3 regions of the Streptomyces sp. NPDC107454 genome follow, and region 3 is predicted to be linked to each of the others. Evidence: riboswitches for the same ligand, from Rfam matches in the RefSeq annotation. Region 3 holds a riboswitch; each other region holds the start of a gene.
What was found. A riboswitch is a leader RNA that binds a small molecule or an ion and turns the genes downstream of it on or off. The one in region 3 is predicted to bind S-adenosylmethionine.
Positions count from the first base shown of each region.

Region 1: another riboswitch for S-adenosylmethionine. It lies ahead of ACZ69M_RS46780 (aminotransferase class V-fold PLP-dependent enzyme); the one in region 3 lies ahead of ACZ69M_RS08965 (putative leader peptide).
Region 2: another riboswitch for S-adenosylmethionine. It lies ahead of thrC (threonine synthase); the one in region 3 lies ahead of ACZ69M_RS08965 (putative leader peptide).

Region 1 covers NZ_JBVJPA010000028.1:89,662-97,158, reverse strand. The annotation lists gene qcrA (cytochrome bc1 complex Rieske iron-sulfur subunit) at 1-619, shown strand, start outside; gene qcrB (cytochrome bc1 complex cytochrome b subunit) at 616-2,256, shown strand; gene trpD (anthranilate phosphoribosyltransferase) at 2,412-3,476, shown strand; SAM riboswitch class IV at 3,626-3,742, shown strand; gene ACZ69M_RS46780 (aminotransferase class V-fold PLP-dependent enzyme) at 3,951-5,312, shown strand; gene ACZ69M_RS46775 (Lrp/AsnC family transcriptional regulator) at 5,538-5,819, opposite strand; gene ACZ69M_RS46770 (rhomboid family intramembrane serine protease) at 5,816-6,547, opposite strand; gene ACZ69M_RS46765 (hypothetical protein) at 6,700-6,939, shown strand; gene ACZ69M_RS46760 (NYN domain-containing protein) at 6,974-7,497, shown strand, end outside.
Region 2 covers NZ_JBVJPA010000013.1:227,526-235,022, reverse strand. The annotation lists gene ACZ69M_RS32090 (ABC transporter substrate-binding protein) at 1-494, shown strand, start outside; gene ACZ69M_RS32085 (DUF3263 domain-containing protein) at 529-756, shown strand; gene otsB (trehalose-phosphatase) at 820-1,686, shown strand; gene ACZ69M_RS32075 (alpha,alpha-trehalose-phosphate synthase (UDP-forming)) at 1,752-3,140, opposite strand; gene ACZ69M_RS32070 (glucosyl-3-phosphoglycerate synthase) at 3,252-4,196, opposite strand; SAM riboswitch class I at 4,384-4,530, shown strand; gene thrC (threonine synthase) at 4,548-5,876, shown strand; gene ACZ69M_RS32060 (MoaD/ThiS family protein) at 5,966-6,241, shown strand; gene ACZ69M_RS32055 (cold-shock protein) at 6,702-6,908, shown strand; gene groL (chaperonin GroEL) at 7,274-7,497, shown strand, end outside.
Region 3 covers NZ_JBVJPA010000003.1:288,986-296,482, reverse strand. The annotation lists gene ACZ69M_RS08975 (YceI family protein) at 140-655, shown strand; gene ACZ69M_RS08970 (glutathione S-transferase C-terminal domain-containing protein) at 712-1,401, opposite strand; gene ACZ69M_RS08965 (putative leader peptide) at 1,582-1,656, opposite strand; SAM riboswitch class IV at 1,693-1,839, opposite strand; gene ACZ69M_RS08960 (amino acid ABC transporter permease) at 2,309-3,274, shown strand; gene ACZ69M_RS08955 (amino acid ABC transporter ATP-binding protein) at 3,271-4,056, shown strand; gene ACZ69M_RS08950 (ABC transporter substrate-binding protein) at 4,174-5,199, shown strand; gene ACZ69M_RS08945 (putative leader peptide) at 5,283-5,450, shown strand; gene ACZ69M_RS08940 (LLM class flavin-dependent oxidoreductase) at 5,526-6,761, shown strand; gene ACZ69M_RS08935 (NtaA/DmoA family FMN-dependent monooxygenase) at 6,779-7,497, shown strand, end outside.

The DNA.
Region 1 (7,497 bases), on a different contig from region 3:
CGACTTCAAGCAGGGCGCCAAGGAGTCCGCGCTCGGCCGCCGCAAGCTGATCCGCAACACGATGTTCGGCGCGCTGGCCCTGTTCCCGCTCTCCGGCGTCATGCTGCTGCGCGACCTGGGTCCGCTGCCCGGCACCAAGCTGCGCCACACGCTCTGGTCCAAGGGCAAGCTGCTCGTCAACATGAACACGAACGAGCCGCTGCGCGCCTCCGACGTCGCCGTCGGCTCGCTCACCTTCGCCAAGCCCGAGGGCCTGGAGGAGCACGACGAGGACTTCCAGCTCCAGATCGCCAAGGCGGCCCTGATGATCGTCCGGCTCCAGCCGGAGAACATCAAGGACAAGCGCGAGCTCGCCTGGTCGCACGAGGGCATCGTGGCGTACTCGAAGATCTGCACCCACGTCGGTTGCCCGATCTCCCTGTACGAGCAGCAGACGCACCACGTGCTCTGCCCCTGCCACCAGTCCACCTTCGACCTCTCCGACGGTGCCCGAGTGATCTTCGGCCCGGCCGGTCACGCCCTGCCGCAGCTGCGCATCGGTGTGAACGAACAGGGCTACCTCGAAGCGCTCGGCGACTTCGAAGAGCCCGTCGGTCCTGCCTTCTGGGAGCGCGGATGAGCACTACCACCACTTCCGACTCGCGCCCCTCGCGCGAGAAGGCTCCGGCCGGCGAGAAAGTCGCCGACTGGGCCGATGGACGGCTCGGGATCTACTCCCTGGCCAAGTCCAACATGCGCAAGATCTTCCCCGACCACTGGTCGTTCATGCTGGGTGAGATCTGCCTCTACAGCTTCATCATCATCATCCTCACGGGTGTGTACCTGACGCTGTTCTTCCACCCGTCGATGAACGAGGTCACGTACCACGGCAGCTACGTCCCCCTGCAGGGACAGCTGATGTCCGAGGCGTTCAACTCGACCATGCACATCTCGTTCGAGGTGCGCGGTGGTCTGCTGGTCCGGCAGATCCACCACTGGGCGGCGCTGGTCTTCCTCGCCGGCATGTTCGTGCACATGATGCGCGTGTTCTTCACGGGTGCGTTCCGCAAGCCGCGTGAGGTCAACTGGCTGTTCGGCTTCCTGCTGTTCGTCCTGGGCATGTTCACCGGCTTCACCGGTTACTCGCTCCCGGACGACCTGCTCTCCGGCACCGGTGTCCGCTTCATGGAGGGCGCGGTCCTGTCCGTGCCGGTCGTCGGCACGTACCTGGCGTTCTTCCTCTTCGGCGGCCAGTTCCCGGGCGGCGACTTCGTCGCGCGGTTCTACTCGGTCCACATCCTGCTGCTGCCGGGCATCATGCTCGGCCTGGTGGTCGGCCACCTGATCCTGGTCTTCTACCACAAGCACACACAGTTCGCGGGCCCCGGAAAGACGAACAACAACGTCGTCGGCATGCCGCTGCTGCCGGTCTACATGGCCAAGGCCGGAGGCTTCTTCTTCCTGGTCTTCGGTGTCATCGCGGCCATCGCGGCGATCGCCTCGATCAACCCGATCTGGTCCATGGGCCCCTACCGTCCGGACATGGTGTCCACGGGCGCCCAGCCCGACTGGTACATGGGCTTCTCCGAGGGTCTGATCCGTGTCATGCCGGGCTGGGAGATCAACCTCTGGGGTCACACGCTCGTGCTGGGCGTGTTCATCCCGCTGGTGATCTTCCCGCTGGTCCTGGTCGCGATCGCGGTCTACCCGTTCATCGAGTCCTGGGTCACCGGCGACAAGCGTGAGCACCACATCCTGGACCGCCCGCGCAACGTCCCGACCCGGACCGCGTTCGGTGCCGCCTGGATCAGCTGGTACTTCGTCCTGCTCGTCGGTGGTGGCAACGACATCTGGGCCACGCACTTCCACCTGTCGATCAACTCGATCACCTGGTTCGTGCGCGTCGGCTTCTTCGTCGTGCCGGTGATCGTGTTCATCATCACCAAGCGGGTCTGCCTCGGCCTCCAGCGCCGCGACAAGGACAAGGTGCTGCACGGCCGCGAGTCGGGCATCATCAAGCGCCTGCCGCACGGTGAGTTCATCGAGGTGCACGAGCCGCTCAGCCAGGAGGCCCTGCACACGCTCACCGCTCACGAGCAGTACCAGCCCGCCGAGATCGGCGCGACGGTCGACGAGAACGGTGTCGAGCGCAAGGTGAAGGGCTCGGAGAGGCTGCGCTCCAAGCTCAGCGAGGGCTTCTACGGGGAGGACAGCCAGATCCCCAAGCCCACGGTCGAGGAGTACAAGGAGATCACGAGCGGCCACGGCCACCACTGATCCTCCGACCGGTTGACCGGTCTTCACTGATCGCCACGGCGAGAGCCTCCGTCCATTGCCTGGACGGGGGCTCTTTGCCGTCTCCGGGCCTGGATAGGGTGTTCCCATCTACACAAGACGTCCCTTTGCCGGGACGACGGACCCAGGAGCGGCTTATGAGCGCTGTGAACCCCGCTGGAGGCAACACCGCGGCGGGCCGTTCCTGGCCCGTGGTGCTGAACGGCCTGCTCGAGGGCCGCGACCAGAGCGCGGACGACACGGCCTGGGCGATGGACCGGATCATGAGCGGCGAGGCGACGGACGCGCAGATCGCCGGGTTCGCGGTGGCGCTGCGGGCCAAGGGCGAGACGGTCGAGGAGATCTCCGGTCTCGTCCGGACGATGTACGAGCACGCCAATGTGATCGAGGTGCCGGGGGACACCGTCGACATCGTCGGTACGGGCGGTGACGGCGCGAAGACGGTGAACATCTCCACGATGTCGTCGATCGTCGTGGCCGGGACCGGCGCCAAGGTCGTCAAGCACGGCAACCGGGCCGCGTCCTCCGCGTCCGGTGCCTCGGACGTCCTGGAGAAGCTCGGCGTCAATCTGGACCTGACGACGAAGCGGGTGGCCGAGGTCGCGGAGGAGGCCGGGATCACCTTCTGCTTCGCGGTGAAGTTCCACCCGGCGCTGCGTCATGTCGCGGCGGCACGCGGTCAGTTGGGGATCCGGACCACGTTCAACGTGCTGGGTCCGCTGACGAACCCGGCGCGGGTGAAGGCACAGGCCGTCGGAGTCGCGGACCTGCGCATGGCGCCGATCGTGGCCGGCGTGTTCGCCGAGCGCGGCAACTCCTCGCTCGTCTTCCGCGGCGACGACGGCCTGGACGAGCTGACCACCACCGCGACGTCGCGGGTCTGGATCGTCCGCGGCGGCAAGGTCACCGAGGAGCGCTTCGACCCGCGTGACGTCGGCCTCGAACTCGTCCCCGTGGAGGCCCTGCGCGGCGCCGACGCGTCCTACAACGCGGACGTCGCCCGTCGCCTGCTGGGCGGCGAGACGGGGCCCGTACGGGACGCTGTGCTGCTGAACTCCGCGGCGGCCCTGGTCGCCCTGTCCCCGACCGACGCGCCGCTCGCGGACCAGCTCCGCGCCGGCATGGCGAAGGCGGCGCAGGCGATCGACTCGGGGGCGGCGAAGCGCACGCTGGAACGCTGGGTGGCCGCGAGCCAGTCGTAGTCCGCGGGCCGGTGGGGGGTGCCCGCGCAGTTCCCCGCGCCCCTTCAAGGGCGCGGGGAACTGCGCGATCTTTTGGGGCCCCCACCCGGCGTCCCGGCATACGGACGCCGGGTTGCGAGCGGAAGATCTTGTGGCAGGATGCGATATCAGGTCATGAGCGACAGCCATCAGGCCCCGGCCGGCTGTCCGGCAACCCTCCGTCCGTGGCGGGGTGCCCCGGGTGAAGACCAGGCCGTAGGCAGCGAGGTCTACGGCAAGCGCGGACCCCTCGCCCTCTTCTGAGTGGATACAGCCCAGGGGTCCTGGTCGTTCGAGGGAGCCTTCTGTGAGCAAGCGAATGCGATAGGGCGTAGAGCCCCGCCTCCGCACACCCTTTTGCCTTTCCTCCCTGCGCCGAGCCGTGCAGTCGCACACCCGTACCCATGTGCGCCCGGCCCGCGCAGCGATTCCGCCTGCCTCTCACAGGAGCTCGCCATGTCTGTCTCCACCGCTGCCGCCGACCAGACCGTTTGTGCCCCTCTGCCTGTTCTGGGCCGAGATGTCACCGTCCCGCTCGTGACCGGCGGTGAGGTCACCTACGCCGCGCTCGACTACGCCGCCAGCGCCCCCGCCCTCCAGCGGGTGTGGGACGACGTCGCCGCGTACGCCCCGTACTACGGCAGCGTGCACCGCGGCGCCGGGTACCTCTCCCAGCTGTCCACCGACCTCTTCGAGAACGCCCGCAGGACCGTCGCGGAGTTCCTCGACTGCCGGGGCGACGACCAGGTCGTCTTCACCCGCTCCACCACCGACTCCCTCAATCTGCTCGCCGCCACCCTTCCGGCCGACTGCCAGGTGTTCGTCTTCGAGACGGAACACCACGCCTCACTGCTGCCGTGGAAGGACGCCCGGGTCACCTACCTCAACGCGCCCCGCACCCCGCAGGAGGCCGTCACGGCCCTGGAACGGGCCCTCGCCGCCCGCGACCCCCACGGCCCGGCCCTGGTCTGCGTCACCGGCGCCTCGAACGTCACCGGCGAGCTGTGGCCGGTGCGCGAGCTGGCCGCCGCCGCGCACGCGCACGATGCCCGGATCGTCCTGGACGCCGCCCAGCTCGCCCCGCACCACCCGGTGTCCGTGCGGGACCTCGACGTCGACTGGGTCGCCTTCTCCGGGCACAAGCTGTACGCGCCGTTCGGCTCCGGCGTGCTCGCGGGCCGCGCCGACTGGCTGCGCGAGGCCGAGCCGTACCTGGCGGGCGGCGGCGCCAGCCGCAAGGTCACGCGGCGGGTGGACGGCGGCGTGGACGTGGAGTGGCACGAGAGCGCGGCCCGGCACGAGGCCGGTTCGCCGAACGTGATCGGCGCCTACTCCATCGCCTCCGCCTGCAAGGCGCTGACCGAGGCCGGTTTCGACACGCTCGTCGCCCGCGAGGAGCAGCTGATCGGGGCCGTCCGCGCCGGTCTGGCCGAGGTGCCCGAGGTCCGCGTCCTGTCGCTCTTCGGCGACGACGCCCCGCGCGTCGGCGTCCTCTCGTTCGTCGTCGAGGGCTGGAACAGCTCGCACTTCGCGGCCGCGCTGTCCGCCGAGTACGGGATCGGGGTGCGGGACGGTCTGTTCTGCGCCCACCCGCTGGTGCGGACGCTGCTCGGCAGCGATCCGCAGACGCAGGGGGAGTGCGGAGCGCCCGAGGCGGCGCCCGGGGAGAAGTCCCTCAACGCGATCCGCGTCAGCTTCGGGGCCGGTACGCCCGACGAGCACGTGGAGCGGTTCGTGCGCGCGGTGCGGGAACTGGTGCGGGACGGGGCGAAGTGGAACTACCGCACGGAGGACGGCCGCTGCGTCCCGGCGGTCTGAGGCCGGCCGGGGGTTCGTGGGGGCTCCGCCCCCACATCCCCGAAAGGCCGCGCGGCTGTGCCTAAGGGCTGTCCCGTAATCCCCGGTGGATCAGCGCGCGGCGTCAGATGCGGTGCATCGCAAGGCGGAGGGTCGTCCTCATACTGGGTGTATTCGGGCGATCCGACAACGCGGCGAGGTGCCGTAGCTGTCGTCGTGCGCCCACCGGGGATTACGGGACAGTCCTTAGCTGTCGAGGCCGATGGCGAACGCCGCTTCCAGGTCGTGCTGGGAGTACGTGCGGAACGCGACGTGGGTGTCCGTCCCCTCGACGCCGGGGATCTTGCTGATCTTGCCGGGGATGACGTCCGCCAGGTCGTCGTGGGCCTTCACCCGGACCATGGCGATCAGGTCGTACGTACCGGTGACGGAGAAGACCTCGCTGACACTGTCCAGCGCGGCGATCGACTCGGCGATCTCGGGGATCCGGTCCACGCTGGTCTTGATGAGCACGATCGCGGTGATCACGGCTGGTTTTCTCCCTCGGGTGCTGCTGCTGGGGTTTTCACTCTAGTCGGCCGCCCGAACCGCACCCACGCGTAGACGAACCCCAGCGAGAAGCCCACCAGGTGGGCCAGATAGGCGACCCCGGGGCCCGAGGGGCTGCGCCCCGCCGCCAGCCATTGCAGGGTCACCCAGAAGGGCAGCACGACCCAGGCGGGGAAGCGCAGCGGCAAGAAGAAGAGGAACGGGAAGAGACTGGTCACCCGGGCCCTGGGGAACAGGTACAGGAACGCTCCGAGGACCGCGGAGATCGCCCCCGAGGCGCCGACCAGGGTCTGCTCGGAGCCGGAGTTGGCGATCGCGTAACCCAGCAGAGCGAGGTAGCCGCAGACCACGTAGAAGACGACGAACTGGACGTGGCCCATGCGTTCCTCGGTCATCGCTCCGAAGACGTAGAAGAAGAGCATGTTGCCCAGAAGGTGGAGCCAGCTGCCGTGGATGAACAGGGCCGTGGCCGGGGTGAGCCAGGCGCTCGGGGTCCCGTCGAAGAGCTCGGCGGGGATCACGCCCCAGCGCCGGAAGTACGCCCGCTGGGCGACCACCAGCGCGTCCCCGGTGCCGAACGACGGATTGAGTCCCGAGGCGGGACCGATCAGGAAGATCAGGCAGCACAGGAAGATCAGCCCGTACGTCACCGGCGCGGACTGACCGCGCATCGTCCTGCCGACCGCCGTACCCCAGGTGCTGATCATGGGACAGAGCATGACGTAACCGGACCGATGCGCGCAGAGTGCCTCGCCGCCGTGGACGGCCGAGCGTCGAGTACCCGCCAGGCCGTAGGGTAACGAGCCACACGCGCCGGAGACCGGCGTTGGACGGACACTAGAAGGAAAGCGACTGCCACATGACGGTTCCCCTCCCGACCGCCGAGACTCGCTGGCGCTGCACACTCTGCGGCAACCTCACGCGATTCGACGTGACCCGCTCGTCCAAGGTCGTCGAGTATGTGCACCTCGACCTGGCCGGTGAGCCGAACGTCGAGGAGCGCAAGGTGGTCAGTGAGACCATCGAGTCGGTGCGCTGCCGGTGGTGCAACGCGGTGGACCAGGTGGAACTGGTGGACAGGCCGGGCGCCGGCTCCTGAGGGAGCGGGCCCCGCACAGACATTGGGGTGACGGATGGTGGAGACCACAGGCGGGGAGCCGGACGACGGCGCCGCTGAGGTGCTCGACCGTCCGCTGCCCGACGGGGTGCGCCGACGGGTCGTACAGATCGTGTCGGACGGCTTCGGCGGGTTGACCGTCGCCGAACTGCCCGCCCAATTGCGGCAGTATGCGCGGTTCGCCCCCAACCGGCGCGCGAAGTTCGCCGGCAACGCCATGGCGGCCGCGCTGGAGACCGATCCGCTGTTCCGGCAGCGCATCGCCGAGAAGCTCAGAGAGGCGCAGTCGGAGCTGGCCGGCGCCCTCGACTCGGGCGCGCCGCCGCCGGCCGCGGATCCGCTGGACGTGGCGGCCGCGGCCTATGTGCTGCGCCCCACGGGCTGGGTGAAGCTGGTGACCGCCGCGGGCGAGGAGGCCCTGCGGGCGGACGCCGAGCGCGCCGACGACGAGAGCCGGGCGGAGCTGGAGCGACTGCGCGAGGAGCTCGCGCAGGCACGTGGTCAGACCAAGGCCGAAACCGAGCGGTTGCGCACGGAGTT
Region 2 (7,497 bases), on a different contig from region 3:
TCGCGGCGTTCGCGCGCGGCGAGGTCGGGATGCTCAACGGGCACCCCACGCTGATGAAGATGGCCGCCGACAAGGGCGTGACGTTCGGGATGGTGCCGATGCCCGGCGTCCGCGGGAAGACCCGGGCCGCGATGGGTGTCGCCGACTGGATGATGGCCTTCAAGAAGAACGGCCACCGGGATCAGATCGGTACGTTCCTCGACTACGTCTACAGCGAGAAGAACGTGCTCGCCTTCTCGCACAAGTACGACCTGCTGCCGGTCACGACGTCCGCGTCCGAGGCGATGGCGGCGGACAGCGACGACGCGGACCTCGCCCCGTTCCTGAACGAGCTCCCCTCCTCCCAGCTCTATCCGGTCGGCAAGACGTCCTGGGCCGCTGTCAGCGCCGACATCAAGAAGCAGATCGGCAAGGCGGTCTCCCCGGACGGCAGCCCGGCCGGGATCCTCGGCTCGCTCCAGCAGACGGCGACCACGATGGACTCCGCGGGGTAGCTCCGCTGTCGGTGGTGGGCGCTACGGTGCGGTCATGGACGAACTGAGCGGGAGGGAGCGGGGGATCCTCGCCATGGAGCGCCGTTCCTTCGCGGGGCCCGGCGCGAAGGAACGAGCGATACGCGAGCAACTCGGCCTCGCCCCCGTCCGCTACTACCAGCTCCTCAACGCCCTCCTCGACGACCCCCGCGCCCTCGCCCACGACCCGATCACGGTCAACCGCCTCCGCCGCATCCGGGACACCCGCCGCGCGGAACGCTGACACCGCCCGGTGTGACTCGGTGAGCCGTGGGTGCGCCCGGGAGCGCGCCGATAGGGTCGGAGCATGGGCAGCCACTCGGAAGACCCGGAATCCCCGGACGTCACGGAACCCTTGCCGACACCCGTGACCCCCGCCGGACGCGACGGCCTCGACGCCATCCTCACCCGGCCCGACCGGGCCGTCATCGCGCTCGACTTCGACGGAACACTCGCCCCCATCGTCGCCGACCCGGAGCAGGCCCGCGCCCACCCCGACGCGGTCCCCGCCCTCGCGGCCCTCGCCCCGAAGGTCGCCTCCGTCGCCGTCGTCACCGGCCGCCCGGCCGGCGTGGCGGTCCGCCACGGCGGCTTCGCGGGTGTCCCGGGCCTCGACCACCTCGTCGTCCTCGGCCACTACGGCGCCGAACGCTGGGACGCCCGCACCGGCACCGTCAACGCCCCCGCCCCGCACCCCGGTGTCGCCGCCGTCCGCGCCGAGCTGCCCGGGGTCCTCGACGGGATCGGCGCCTGGCACGGCACCTGGATCGAGGAGAAGGGCCGCGCGGTCGCCGTCCACACCCGCCGCGCCGAGGACCCCCGGGCCGCGTTCGAGGCACTGCGCGAACCCCTCACCGACCTCGCCACCCGCCACGGCCTGATCGTCGAACCCGGTCGGATGGTCCTCGAACTCCGTCCCCCGGGCATGGACAAGGGCGTCGCCCTCCTGGAGTACGTCCGCGAGGTCCACGCCGAGGCCGTCATGTACGCCGGCGACGACCTGGGCGACCTCCCCGCCTTCGCCGCCGTCGACAAACTCCGCTCGGACGGCGTCCCGGGCCTGCTGGTGTGCAGCGGCAGCGCGGAAGTCACCGAACTGGCCGAACGAGCGGATCTCGTCGTCGACGGCCCCGCGGGAGTCGTACACCTGCTGAAAGCACTGGCGGCGCACTAGCGCCCCGTAGGGGCGCGAGGAACTGCGCGACCGGCCCCCGCACCCGCAGCCGGCGAACTCCCGACTCAGCCCTCCAACTCCCGCAACTGGTCGAGAAACCACTGCGCCGGAGGCAACGCCGTCCCGGCGGCAGCCAACCGCTTCGTACGTTCCGCCCGTTCCCCCGCCGGCATGGTCAGCGCCGCGTCCAGCGCCCGCGCGGTGCTGACCACGTCGTAGGGGTTCACCACCACCGCGTCCTCGCCCAGCTCCTCGTACGCCCCCGCCTCCCGGGAGAGCACCAGCACGCACCCCTCGTCGGAGACGACCGGCACCTCCTTGGCGACGAGGTTCATGCCGTCGCGGATGGGGTTGACGAGGGCGACGTCGGCGAGCCGGTAGGCGGCCAGGGAGCGGGCGAAGTCGTCCTTGACGTGGAGGACGACCGGGGTCCAACCCGGGGTCCCGTACTGGGAGTTGATCTCGGCCGCCACCCTCTGGACCTCGGCCGTGTAGTCGCGGTAGACGGCCAGGTCCTGACGGGAGGGGTAGGCGAAGGCCACGTGGACGACGCGCTCGCGCCACTCCGGGTGGTCCTCCAGCAGCTGCCGGTACGCCAGCAGGCCCCGCACGATGTTCTTCGACAGCTCGGTCCGGTCGACCCGCACGATCGTTCTGCGGCCCTCGCCGATCTGCTCGCGCAGCGCGGCCATACGGTCGGCGACGTCCGCCTCGTGCGAGCGCCTGCGCAGGAAGTCCGCGTCCGCGCCGAGCCCGTGCACGCCGATCCGGGTGTCGCCGAGCCCGCCGACGAGCGCGTCGCAGCAGGCGGTGAACGCGTCCGCCCAGCGCTGGGTGAGAAAGCCCAGCCGGTCCGCGCCGAGCATGCCGCGCAGCACCTGTTCGGCGATGTCGTCGGGCAGCATCCGGAAGTAGTCGACCGGCGCCCAGGGGGTGTGCGAGAAGTGGCCGATCCGCAGGTCGGGGCGGAGCTCGCGGAGCATCCCGGGGACGAGGGTCAGGTGGTAGTCCTGGACGATCACCACCGCGCCCCGCGCGGCCTCCGCGGCCAGCGCTTCGGCGAACGCGCGGTTGTACGCCTCGTACGACGCCCACTGGCGCCGGAACTCCGCGTCGAAGACCGGCTCCAGCGGGGTCTGGTACAGCATGTGGTGGACGAACCAGAGCACGGAGTTCGCGATGCCGTTGTACGCGTCCGCGTGCACGTCGGCGTCGATGTCCAGCATCCGTACGCCGTCCTCGGCGACCCCGCGCCGGACCGCCTCGCGGTCGCCGTCGCCGAGCGCCGAGCACACCCACAGGGCCCCCGCGTCCGGACTGATCGCGGAGAGGCCCGAGACCAGCCCGCCGCCACCGCGCCTGGCGCGCAGCGAGCCGTCCTCCTGGACCTCGTAGGTGACCGGGCCGCGGTTGGAGGCGACGAGGATGTCGTGGGCGCCTTGCGTTGAAGCCATGCCTCGAAACTTAGCCCCGGGTGGAAACGCTCAAACGTTCCCTTCAGCCGTATGCCGTCCGCGGGCCGGTGGGGGCTTGTCGCGCAGCCCCGCGCCCCTGACGGGGCGCTTCTACGCCGCCCTTCGTTTCTGGTATTCGGAGATTTCGACCATCGGCGGACGTTCCTCCGTGTCCACCGAGTACGTGCGCGGCTCGAAACCGTCCCCGCCCCGTTCGAACTGGGTGAGGGCCGGGCGGATCAGGTGGCCGCGGGCCAGCCGGAGCTGGGCCGTGCGGTAGATCGCGGCGGACATCCGGCCCAGCGCCTGCCCGTCCTGGTGGCGGTGCTTGCGCACGCCCACGTCGACCTGGGCGAGCGCGTCAAGGCCCACCAGGTGCAGAGCGTCGACCAGCATGCCGAGCTCGATCCCGTACCCGACGGGGAACGGGAGCTGTTCGAGCAGCGAGCGGCGGGCCGCGTACTCCCCGCCGAGCGGCTGCACGAAGCCGGCCAGCTGCGGCCAGTGCATGTTGAGGAGGGGGCGGGCCATGAGTTCGGTGACCCGGCCGCCCTGCCCCGCCGCGCCGCCGAGCGGACGGTCGTACATCGCCTTGACGAGGTCCACACCGGGCTCGGTGAGCAGCGGCCCCACGATCCCGGAGACGAAGTCCGAGGAGAACTCCCTCAGGTCCGCGTCGATGAAACAGATGATGTCGCCGCTCGTCACGAGGAGGGAACGCCACAGCACCTCGCCCTTGCCGGGCACGGCCGGGATGCGCGGCAGGATCTCGTCCCGGTGCACCACGCGCGCGCCCGCCGCGGCGGCCACCTGCGAGGTGCGGTCGGTCGAGCCCGAGTCGACGACGACGATCTCGTCGACGAGGGGCACCTGCTGCATCAGGTCGTGGCGGATGACGGCGACGATCTCGCCGACCGTCTCCTCCTCGTTCAGCGCGGGCAGGACGACGCTCACCGAGGAGCCCGTGGCCCGTTTGGCGGACATGAGTCTGTGGAGCGGGCGATCGGCCACGGACCAGGAGCGATTGCTCAGCCAGCGCTCAGTTTCCTTCAGCACGGTCTGCGGCTCCTCACTGTCTGATCACCCGGTGTCTCACGGTGTGATCCATCTCGCGGTTCGGACGACTATCTCAACTGTCCTGGCCTTCGGTTACAGTCTTGAACAACGCGGATGACCATCGCATGTCGTAGATCATCTGCGGACCATCGCTCCACACGCACCACCGCACGACACAACCGAATACCGCTCATCCAGAGGGGCAGAGGGATACGGCCCGATGAAGCCCCGGCAACCCTCCAGCTGGTCCAGTCACATTGATGTGGCGAGGCTCCCGGCTCGGGAAGGTGCCAAATCCGTCTCACGGCGAAGTGCGCTGTGAGGAAGATGAGGAGAAAGGGCCTCGCCTCCATGGCTGCGCAGACTGTTGCAGATTCGACTGTTGCAAGCACCACGAACCCTGTCGCGGGCGACACCACCACCGTAGTCGGTGTGGATCTCGGACCCGCCGCCGCGCTTTCCTGCCGCGAGTGCGGTCACCGCGTGCCGCTCGGCCCGGTGTTCGCCTGCGAGGAGTGTTTCGGCCCGCTGGAGATCGCGTACGACTTCTCGGCCTACGAAACCGAAGAACTCCGGGCGCGCATCGAAGCGGGCCCCGCGAACATCTGGCGCTACGCGCCGCTGCTGCCCGTCCCGGCCGACGTCGCCGACAAGCCGAACATCAACCCCGGCTGGACCAAGCTCGTCAAGGCCGACAACCTCGCCCGCGAGCTGGGCGTCGAGGCCGGCAAGCTCTTCGTCAAGGACGACTCCGGCAACCCGACGCACTCCTTCAAGGACCGCGTCGTCGCCCAGGCCATCGAGGCCGCCCGCGCGTTCGACTTCACCACTCTCTCCTGCTCTTCCACGGGCAACCTCGCCGGCGCCGTCGGTGCCGCCGCCGCCCGCGCCGGCTTCCGCTCCTGCGTGTTCATCCCGCACGACCTGGAGCAGGGCAAGATCGTCATGGCCGCGATCTACGGCGGCGAGCTCGTCGGCATCGAGGGCAACTACGACGACGTGAACCGCTTCTGCTCCGAGCTGATCGGCGACCCGGCCGGCGAGGGCTGGGGATTCGTCAACGTCAACCTGCGGCCGTACTACGCGGAGGGCTCCAAGACCCTGGCGTACGAGATCTGTGAGCAGCTGGGGTGGCAGCTCCCCGACCAGCTGGTGATCCCCATCGCCTCCGGCTCCCAGCTCACGAAGATCGACAAGGGTCTTCAGGAGCTGATCAAGCTCGGACTGGTCGAGGACAAGCCGTACAAGATCTTCGGTGCCCAGGCCGAGGGGTGCTCGCCGGTGTCCGTCGCCTACAAGGCGGGCCACGACGTCGTACGGCCCCAGAAGCCGAACACCATCGCCAAGTCGCTCGCCATCGGCAACCCGGCCGACGGGCCGTACGTGCTGGACATCGCGCGGCGCACGGGCGGGGCCGTGGAGGACGTGAACGACGAGCAGGTCGTCGACGCGATCAAGCTGCTCGCGCGGACGGAGGGCATCTTCGCGGAGACCGCCGGTGGTGTGACGGTGGGCGTGACGAAGAAGCTGATCGAGAGCGGGCTGCTGGACCCGACGCTGACCACCGTCGTGCTGAACACCGGTGATGGTCTGAAGACGCTGGATGCGGTGGCCGGTACGGGGCTCACCGCGACGATTCGCCCCAGCCTCGAGTCCTTCCGGGAAGCTGGGCTCGCGTAAGCGTCGTTGTTCGTCTGCGGGCCGGTGGGGGCTGGTCGCGCAGTTCCCCGCGCCCCCCAAAAGCCCTTACCCGACCGGAGGTCACAAGAATGAGCGTTTCCGTCCGCATCCCCACCATCCTGCGCACCTACACCGGTGGTCAGGCCGAGGTGACGGCCGAGGGTGGGACCCTCGGTGAGGTCATCGCGGATCTGGAGAAGAACCACACGGGTATCGCCGCGCGCGTCCTGGACGACCAGGGCAAGCTGCGCCGGTTCGTCAACGTCTATGTGAACGACGACGACGTCCGCTTCGAGCAGGGTCTGGAGACGGCGACGCCGGACGGCGCGGGCGTCTCGATCATTCCCGCCGTCGCCGGCGGCTGACCGCCTCGCGAGCCGTTACCCAGGGTGAGATAGTTACCCTTGGTAATGCCAATTACCGAGAGTTCATCGAATTGCCCCCTCCGTGAGAGAAGCGGAGGGGGCAATTCTGCATGGTTGAGCGCGGTACAGTTGGGGAAGCCGCTCCACTTTGCATGCCGGGCGCATATGAGTTCGCGCCCGAAGTCCGGCAAGAAGTAGCCAAAATGCCCCGTGCTTTTGAGCCTTATATGGCTTTTATGGGGCCCGACTTGCCCTGAATCTTCGCAAATTCTCCCCATATTCCCGATCGGTCGTGCCCGGAATTCTCGTCCGATTGACCTGTTGCAGACGGCAGTTGGACAGATACATTCAGCCGCGGTCGACGCGTTCCGGCGCACACCCCCAACCGTTGGGGGGTGAGGTCTGACCCGGGTCCGCGAAGTGCGGTCCTGTGCAAGGGCCAGTAATAGGGGAGTTAGGCATGGCTCAGGGCACCGTCAAGTGGTTCAACGCGGAGAAGGGGTACGGCTTCATCGCGGTCGACGGTGGTGCGGATGTATTCGTCCACTACAGCGCGATTCAGATGGACGGCTACCGCACCCTGGAAGAGGGTCAGCGGGTCGATTTCGAGATCTCGCAGGGCCAGAAAGGGCCGCAGGCGGACATGGTCCGACTCGCGACCAGCTGAAGCACGCGCCGACTGACTGTTCGACGTGACGAAGGGCTCGTATCCCCTGGGGTACGAGCCCTTCGGCCTGCCCGCACGCGGCCGTGGACCCGCTCGACACCGCCGTGGGCCCGCTCGCGCACCGGCGCGACGCGCGGGTTGCGCGCCCCTTCTCACCTGCGGATCAAGGGAAGGCGCTTGCACTCGGCAGGGGCGAGTGCTAATCATTGGCGTTAGCACTCTGAAGGTGAGAGTGATAACGAAGGACCGGGTCGGTGAGGCCCGCAGGCCAGGTGGTGCAAGGAACCACGGGGCAGGCAGGCCGTCCGTCGCGGGCGCCAGCGCGGTCCGGAGCAATCCACCCCAGTCCGGGAGGACCACTTCACATGGCCAAGATCATCGCGTTCGACGAGGAGGCACGGCGCGGTCTCGAGCGCGGGATGAACCAGCTCGCCGACGCCGTCAAGGTCACCCTTGGCCCCAAGGGCCGCAACGTCGTCCTCGAGAAGAAGTGGGGCGCCCCCACGATCACCAACGATGGTGTTTCCATCGCCAAGGAGATCGAGCTCGAGGACCCGTACGAGAAGATCGGCGCCGAGCTGGTCAAGGA
Region 3 (7,497 bases):
GTTGTCCAAATTTGAAGAACGGGCTAGCGTGGAGTCATCCAAATTTGGATGACTGCATGGTCCCCACAGTCCCCGTGTGCCGCGCGCCCCGTGCGTCGCGCACCCCTGTGCACTGCCCGTAACCGTCTGGAGAACTCTCATGACCGTCGCTGTCGAAACCGGCCTGTGGCAGCTCGACCCCGCCCGTACCACCGTCGCCATCAAGCACAAGACGATGTGGGGCATGGTCACCGTGAAGGGCACCTTCACCGGAGTCGCCGGAGAGGGCGAGGTCCAGCCCGACGGGACCGCCCGCGGCACCATCACCCTGGATGTCGCGTCCCTGGACACGAAGAACGCCAAGCGGGACACGCACCTCCGCTCCGCCGACCTCTTCGACGCCGACCGCCACCCCACGATCACCTTCGCCGTCCGCGACGCCGTCCTCGGTCAGGACGACACCGTGGAGATCAACGGGCAGCTGACCGTGCGCGGCATCAGCCGGCCGCAGCCCGTCACCGGACGGGTGACCGGGGCGAGCGCCGACACCGTCACGCTCACCGCGGAGTTCACCGTGGACCGCGACCAGTTCGACATGGGCTGGAACCAGATGGGCATGATCCGCGGCCTGACGACCGTCACCGGCACGCTCGTCTTCACCCGCGCCAAGGGCTGAGCCGACGCGGCGCCGGGGCCCGGGCCCTGCGGCCCCAACGACCCCGGCGTACGCGCTCAGCGCACCTTGCCGTGGAAGGCCGGGTGGGCGTCGAGCCGACGTACGTAGTCCCGGAGCCGTCCATAGGGGGAGAGGGACTCCGTCGGGCGGAGTTGGGTCAGGGCCACCCAGAGGTCGACGTCCGCGGCCGTCAGCTCGTCGCCCAACGCGCATACGTGCGAGGCGAGTTGACGGTCCAGCGACTGGAGTGCCGTCGTGCGCGCAAGCGGCGGCGCGGCGGGGGTGACGTCCCGGTCGAGGAGTTCGCGCAAGGCGTCGATGTCCGCGACGAGGGCCGGTGGGTTCAGCCGGGGGAGGCGGGCGTCGCCCTGACAGACCGGCAGTCCGGCGAGGTCACGCAGGATGTCCGGCGTGTGGTTGCTCACGATCCGTCCGCTCCAACGGTCGCACAGCGCGGGCGCGGTGAGCGGACCGTCGTAGTGGTGCCAGGTGGCCTCGTACGCGCCGCGCAGTGCGGCGAACGCCTCCGGTGTCTCGGCGGGAAGCGTCAGCAGCGTGGCGGCGACCGAGTCGTGCAGACCGAGCAGCTCCAAGGTGATCGAGATGCGCAGCGAGCGCGGACAGCCCTCGGCCAGGTACAGCTGATAGCGGTGCGGCGCCGGGTAGAAACCGCCGGCCAGGCCGACGCCGATGCGGCTGCGGATGCGGTGGGGGCGAGGGGCGGCGAGCGAGACTGTCTTGGGCATGACTCTCCAGGCAACGTCGAAGCCCCCGCGACCCGTTGGGCGGCGGTGGCGGAACGGAGTGACTGCGCTGACGTACGGGCCGGTCCGGTTCGCGGGACGTGCCTGACCGGACGGACCGCGTGGACCAGTACGCGCTGGACGGACCGCGTGGACCAGTACGCGCTGGACGGACCGCCTGGACTAGTACGCGCTGGAGACCCGTTGCAGGTCGATGTGCAGGCGCCTGGTCAGACCGTTCGTGTTCCTCCTGGCCATTCCCATCGCTCCCGTGTCCGGGGCTCGCGAGAGGCGAGACCACGCTTGCCCCGCCGCACCGGCGGGACCCGGTCGTCACCCGGGGCACCCCGTCGCGGTGGAAGGGTTGCCTGTCAGCGGGCCGGGGCCGATAACCGCGTCGAACGGGAGAAACCCGCACGACGGGCGCTGACAATCGTGACCGTCCCCGCCAGTCTCGGTGCGGTCCGCGGAGCCGTCAAGAAGGCATATGCGCGGTCTCACCACGTGGTCGTTCCGGCCAGGGCGCGTTGACATTCGTTGGGGGCCGTGCCTAACTTACGCCGCATCGGACCGGATCGATTCCGGTGCGTTCGAGGCCCAGCGGGGCGGAATGGTGACGGTGAACGCGATGTACGCAGCTGACGGGACGACCGCTTCGCGGCGCCACGGCTGCCCCGCCACCGCACTGTGTTGTAGCTCCCGCGGCGCCCGCTGTCTCTGTCAGGGCTGACCGCTTCCGCCTTCCGCGGCGTTGAACGTCCGCACGGCTCGACCTCCCTCGCCCGCCGCCCTGCCGGCGCGCTGTCGGTGAGCCTCTCCTCCCTCCGTACCCCCTGACATCCGTCTGTCCCCGCGCGCACCGCCGTCGTACGGGCCGGCGGCGGTGTGTCCGCGTTCGTTGGAGCCCTCCATGAGTGAATCCCTGGGCTCCGCCGTGCCGTTGAGCACGACGGAGCCCCGCCCGGCCGCGGCACAGCGCGTGCTGCCCCTGCGCCACCCCGGCCGCTGGATCGCCTCGGCGATCGTGCTCGTCGTGGTCGCCCAGATCGTCCACGGGCTGGCGACCAACCCCTTCTTCCAGTGGGACCGGTTCGGGTACTGGTTCCTGCGTCCCACGATCCTCGACGGCCTGCTCATCACCCTCGAAGTGACGCTCTACAGCGCTGTGCTGGGCCTGATCGGCGGCATTCTGCTGGCCCTGGCCCGACTCTCCAGGAGCCCCGTGCTGCGCGCGGTGAGCTGGGTCTACATCTGGCTGTTCCGCTCGGTGCCGCTCATCGTCGTCCTGCTCTTCCTCTACAACTTCAGCGCGCTCTACAAGACGCTGAGCCTCGGCGTCCCCTTCGGCCCCGCCCTCCTCACCTTCGACGAGTCCCGGCTCGCCACCGACATGGTCGTCGCGGTCGTCGGACTGAGCCTCAACGAGGCGGCGTACGCGGCGGAAGTGGTCCGCGGCGGCATCCTCTCCGTCGACCAGGGCCAGCACGAGGCGGCCTCCGCACTCGGTCTGCCCAAGGGCTACCAGTTCACGAGGATCGTGTTCCCGCAGGCGCTGCGCTCCATCACCCCGAACTACGTCAACCAGCTGATCGGCCTGATCAAGGGCACCTCGCTGGTCTTCTATGTCTCGCTGCTCGACCTCTTCGGCTCGGTGCAGAGCATGGGCTCCACCTACCCCGGCGACATCGTGCCGCTGCTGCTGGTCGCCACCGCCTGGTACCTGATCCTCACGAGCGTCGTGTCCGTCGTCCAGTTCTACGTCGAGCGGTACTACTCGCGGGGCGCGCTGCGCTCCCTCCCGCCGACCCCGTTGCAGAAGGTCCGCACCGGTCTGCGTGATCTGCGGGCCCGGGTCCGCAAGGAGGCGGCGATATGACCGGCGAGACGCTCGAGGTCCGACCGGCCGCCGTCGAGGTACGCGATGTGCACAAGTGGTACGGAACCCAACGCGTGCTGAACGGAGTGGAGTTGACGGTACGGCCCGGAGAGGTCACCGTGATCCTCGGCCCGTCCGGCTCCGGCAAGTCCACCCTCCTCAGGGTGATCAACCACCTGGAGAAGCCCGAGATCGGCCATGTCAGCCTGAACGGCGAGCTCATCGGCGTACGCCGGCACGGCGAGCGGCTCAAGGAGCTGACCGAGCGGGCGATCCTGGCCCAGCGTGGCCGGATCGGGTTCGTCTTCCAGAACTTCAATCTGTTCCCGCATCTGACGGTGCTGGACAACGTGGCGGCCGCGCCCGTAGCGACCCGACGGCTGAAGCGGCCCGGGGCCAGGGAGCTCGCGCGCACCCTCCTCGACCGTGTCGGCCTGGGCGACAAGGCCGACGCCTATCCACGCCAGTTGTCGGGCGGCCAGCAGCAGCGGGTCGCCATCGCCCGTGCTCTCGCGCTGCGGCCCGGAGTCATCCTCTTCGACGAGCCGACCTCCGCCCTCGACCCCGAGCTGGTCGGCGAGGTACTCGCCGTCATCAAGGACCTGGCCACCAGCGGCACCACGCTCGTCATCGTGACCCACGAGATCGGCTTCGCCCGCGAGGTGGCCGACCGGATCGTCTTCCTCGACGAGGGCCGCGTCGTCGAACAGGGCTCACCCACCGCGGTGTTGGACCACCCGACGCACGCGCGGACCAGGGACTTCCTGAGCAAGGTCCTCTGAACTTCCCGCCCTCACCAGCCCTTCACCCACCAGCACCACCCCTTCACCCATCACGCCTTCCCCCACCGCGCCTTCCCCACCTCACGGTTCACTCAAGAGCATCGGACAAGGACAGCCATGCGCACCCTCACCCTCCGCAGCAGACTCCTCCGCGGCCTCACCGCCTCCACCGCCGTCACCGCCCTCGCCGCCGGACTCGCCGCCTGCGGAGGCGAGAGCGACGCGGCCACCACCTCCGACAGGGCGGCCGCCGGCACCGTCACCGTGGGCGCGCTGTCCAACGGCGCCGCGCGGCAGACCGACCTCAAGGTGTCCGAGGTCAAGTCCATCAGCGCCGAGCTGCCCAAGTCCGTCGCCAAGAGCGGCAAGCTGGTCATCGGCGTCGGCGCGCTGCCCGCCGGGTTCCCGCCGCTGGCGTACGTCGGCCAGGACCAGAAGACCCTCACCGGTGCCGAACCCGACCTCGGCCGACTGGTCGCCGCGGTCCTCGGACTGAAGGCGGAGGTGAAGAACTCGACCTGGGAGAACCTGTTCGTCGGCATCGACAGCGGCAAGGTCGACGTCGCCTTCACGAACGTCACGGACACCGAGGAACGCAAGAAGAAGTACGAGTTCGCCTCCTACCGGCAGGACAACCTCGCCTTCGAGGTGCTGAAGAAGAGCACCTGGAACTTTGCCGGCGACTACGAGAACCTGGCCGGCAAGGCCGTCTCCGTGGGCGCCGGAACCAACCAGGAGAAGCTCCTGCTGGAGTGGCGGGCGAAGCTCGCGAAGGAGGGCAAGAAGCTCACCGTCAAGTACTTCCAGGACAACAACAGCGTCTATCTGGCGCTGTCCAGCGGGAAGATCGACGCCTACTTCGGACCCAACCCCGGTATCTCGTACCACGTCACCCAGACAGCGAAGACGCCCAGCCCGACCCGCAACGCGGGCACGTTCTCCGGCGCGGGCGCGACCCTCCAGGGCCTGATCGCGGCCACCGCGAAGAAGGACAGCGGACTGGCCAAGCCGGTCGCCGACGCGATCAACCACCTCATCAAGGACGGTCAGTACGCCAAGTGGCTCGCCGCCTGGAACCTCTCCAACGAGGCCGTCAGCACCTCGCGGATCAACCCGCCCGGCCTGCCGCTCGACAACTCCTGACCGCTTCCCGGAGGCCCGACGCCCTCCGGGCGCCCAGCAGGAACAGACGGCGTAGGCGGACCGTTGTGTTGAAGGGATTCACGATGCCGGCGCGGCCACGGGCCCGCCGGAACACAGAGGCGGAGGTGAGGGACGTGCGAGTCGGGTCCGCTCACCGCGTCATGGCGCTCGTCCCGCGCCGCCGTGTGCACCTGCACTCCCGGCCGCACATCGATCTCCAGCGCGTGGCCGGCGCGCTCTGTCGTCCCTGACCTGTCACCCCGCCGCCGCGCCCTGCGCGTAGAGGGCCGCGCTCTCGTACGGTCGACCAGGAAGGCACCCCCTCCGTGTCCGCATCATCTTCGCTGCCCGTTTCCTCCCCCTCGTCCCCCCATCTGCACCTCGCCGTCGCACTCGACGGCGCCGGCTGGCACCCGGCCTCCTGGCGCGAGCCCGTGGCCCGCCCCCGTGAGCTGCTCACCGCCGGGTACTGGACGGACCTGGTCACCGAGGCCGAGCGCGGTCTCCTCGACTTCGTGACCATCGAGGACGCCCTCGGACTCCAGTCCTCGCACCTCACCGAGCCCGACAGCCGCACCGACCAGGTCCGCGGGCGCCTGGACGCCGTCCTGATCGCCGCCCGCGTCGCCCCGCTGACCAGCCACATAGGACTGGTCCCGACCGCCGTCGTCACCCACACCGAGCCCTTCCACATCTCCAAGGCGATCGCCACCCTCGACTACGTCAGCACGGGCCGTGCGGGCCTACGGGTGCAGGTGTCGGCCCGCGCGCACGAAGCCGCGCACTTCGGCCGCCGTACGCTCCCGCCGCTGCGCATCGAGGACCTCGACAGCCCGGCCCTGCGAGAGCTGACGACCGACCTCTTCGACGAGGCCGCGGAGTACGTGGAAGCGGTGCGCCGGCTCTGGGACAGCTGGGAGGACGACGCGGAGATCCGGGACGTCGCCACCGGACGCTTCGTCGACCGCGACAAACTGCACTACATCGACTTCGAGGGCAAGCACTTCAGCGTCAAGGGCCCCTCGATCACCCCCCGCCCGCCGCAGGGCCAGCCGATCGTCAGCGCCCTGGCCCACGCGACCGTCCCCTACCGGCTGGTGGCCCGGGCCGCCGACATCGGTTACGTCACCCCGCACGACGCCGTCCAGGCCCGTGCCATCGTCGACGAGATCCGCGCCGAGCGGACGGCGGCCGGCCTCGCCGACGAACCCCTGCACCTCTTCGGCGACCTCGTGGTGTTCCTGGACGACGACCCGGGCGTCGCTGCGGCCCGCCGCGAGCGTCTCGACGCCCTGGCCGGATACCCGTACACCAGCGATGCCCGGATCTTCACCGGCACGCCCGCCCAACTGGCCGATCTGCTCCAGGAGCTGGCGGAGGCGGGGCTGTCCGGCTTCCGGCTGCGGCCCGCCGTACTCGGCCACGACCTGCCCGCCGTCACCCGGGGCCTCGTGCCCGAACTCCAGCGCCGGGGCGTCTTCCGGCAGTCGTACGAGTCCGACACCCTGCGCGGGCTGCTCGGCCTCTCCCGCCCCGCCAACCGCTACGCCGCCACCGCCTGAGCCGGAGGGACCCACTCATGAGCAGCACGTCACAGGACAAGCCCCGCAAGCAGATCCACCTCGCCGCGCACTTCCCCGGCGTCAACAACACCACCGTGTGGAGCGACCCCGAGGCCGGCAGCCACATCGAGTTCAGCTCCTTCGCCCACTTCGCGCGCACCGCCGAGCGCGCCAAGTTCGACTTCCTGTTCCTCGCCGAAGGGCTGCGACTGCGCGAACAGGGCGGCAAGGTCTACGACTTGGACGTCGTCGGTCGCCCCGACACCTTCACGATCCTCGCCGCGCTCGCCGCCGTCACCGAACACCTCGGCCTGACCGGCACCATCAACTCCACCTTCAACGAGCCCTACGAGGTGGCCCGCCAGTTCGCCAGCCTCGACCACCTCTCCGACGGCCGCGCGGCCTGGAACGTGGTGACCTCCTGGGACGCCTTCACCGGCGAGAACTTCCGCCGCGGCGGCTTCCTCCCGCAGGAGGAGCGCTACTCCCGGGCCGAGGAGTTCCTGACCACGGCGAACGAGCTCTTCGACTCCTGGCACGGGGACGAGATCGTCGCCGACCGGCAGACCGGCACCTTCCTGCGCGACGCGAAGGCCGGAGCCTTTGTGCACCAGGGCCAACACTTCGACATCCAGGGACAGTTCAACGTCCCGCGCAGCCCGCAGGGACGCCCGGTGATCTTCCAGGCGGGAGACTCCGACGAGGGGCGCGAGTTCGCCGCCTCCAGCGCCGACGC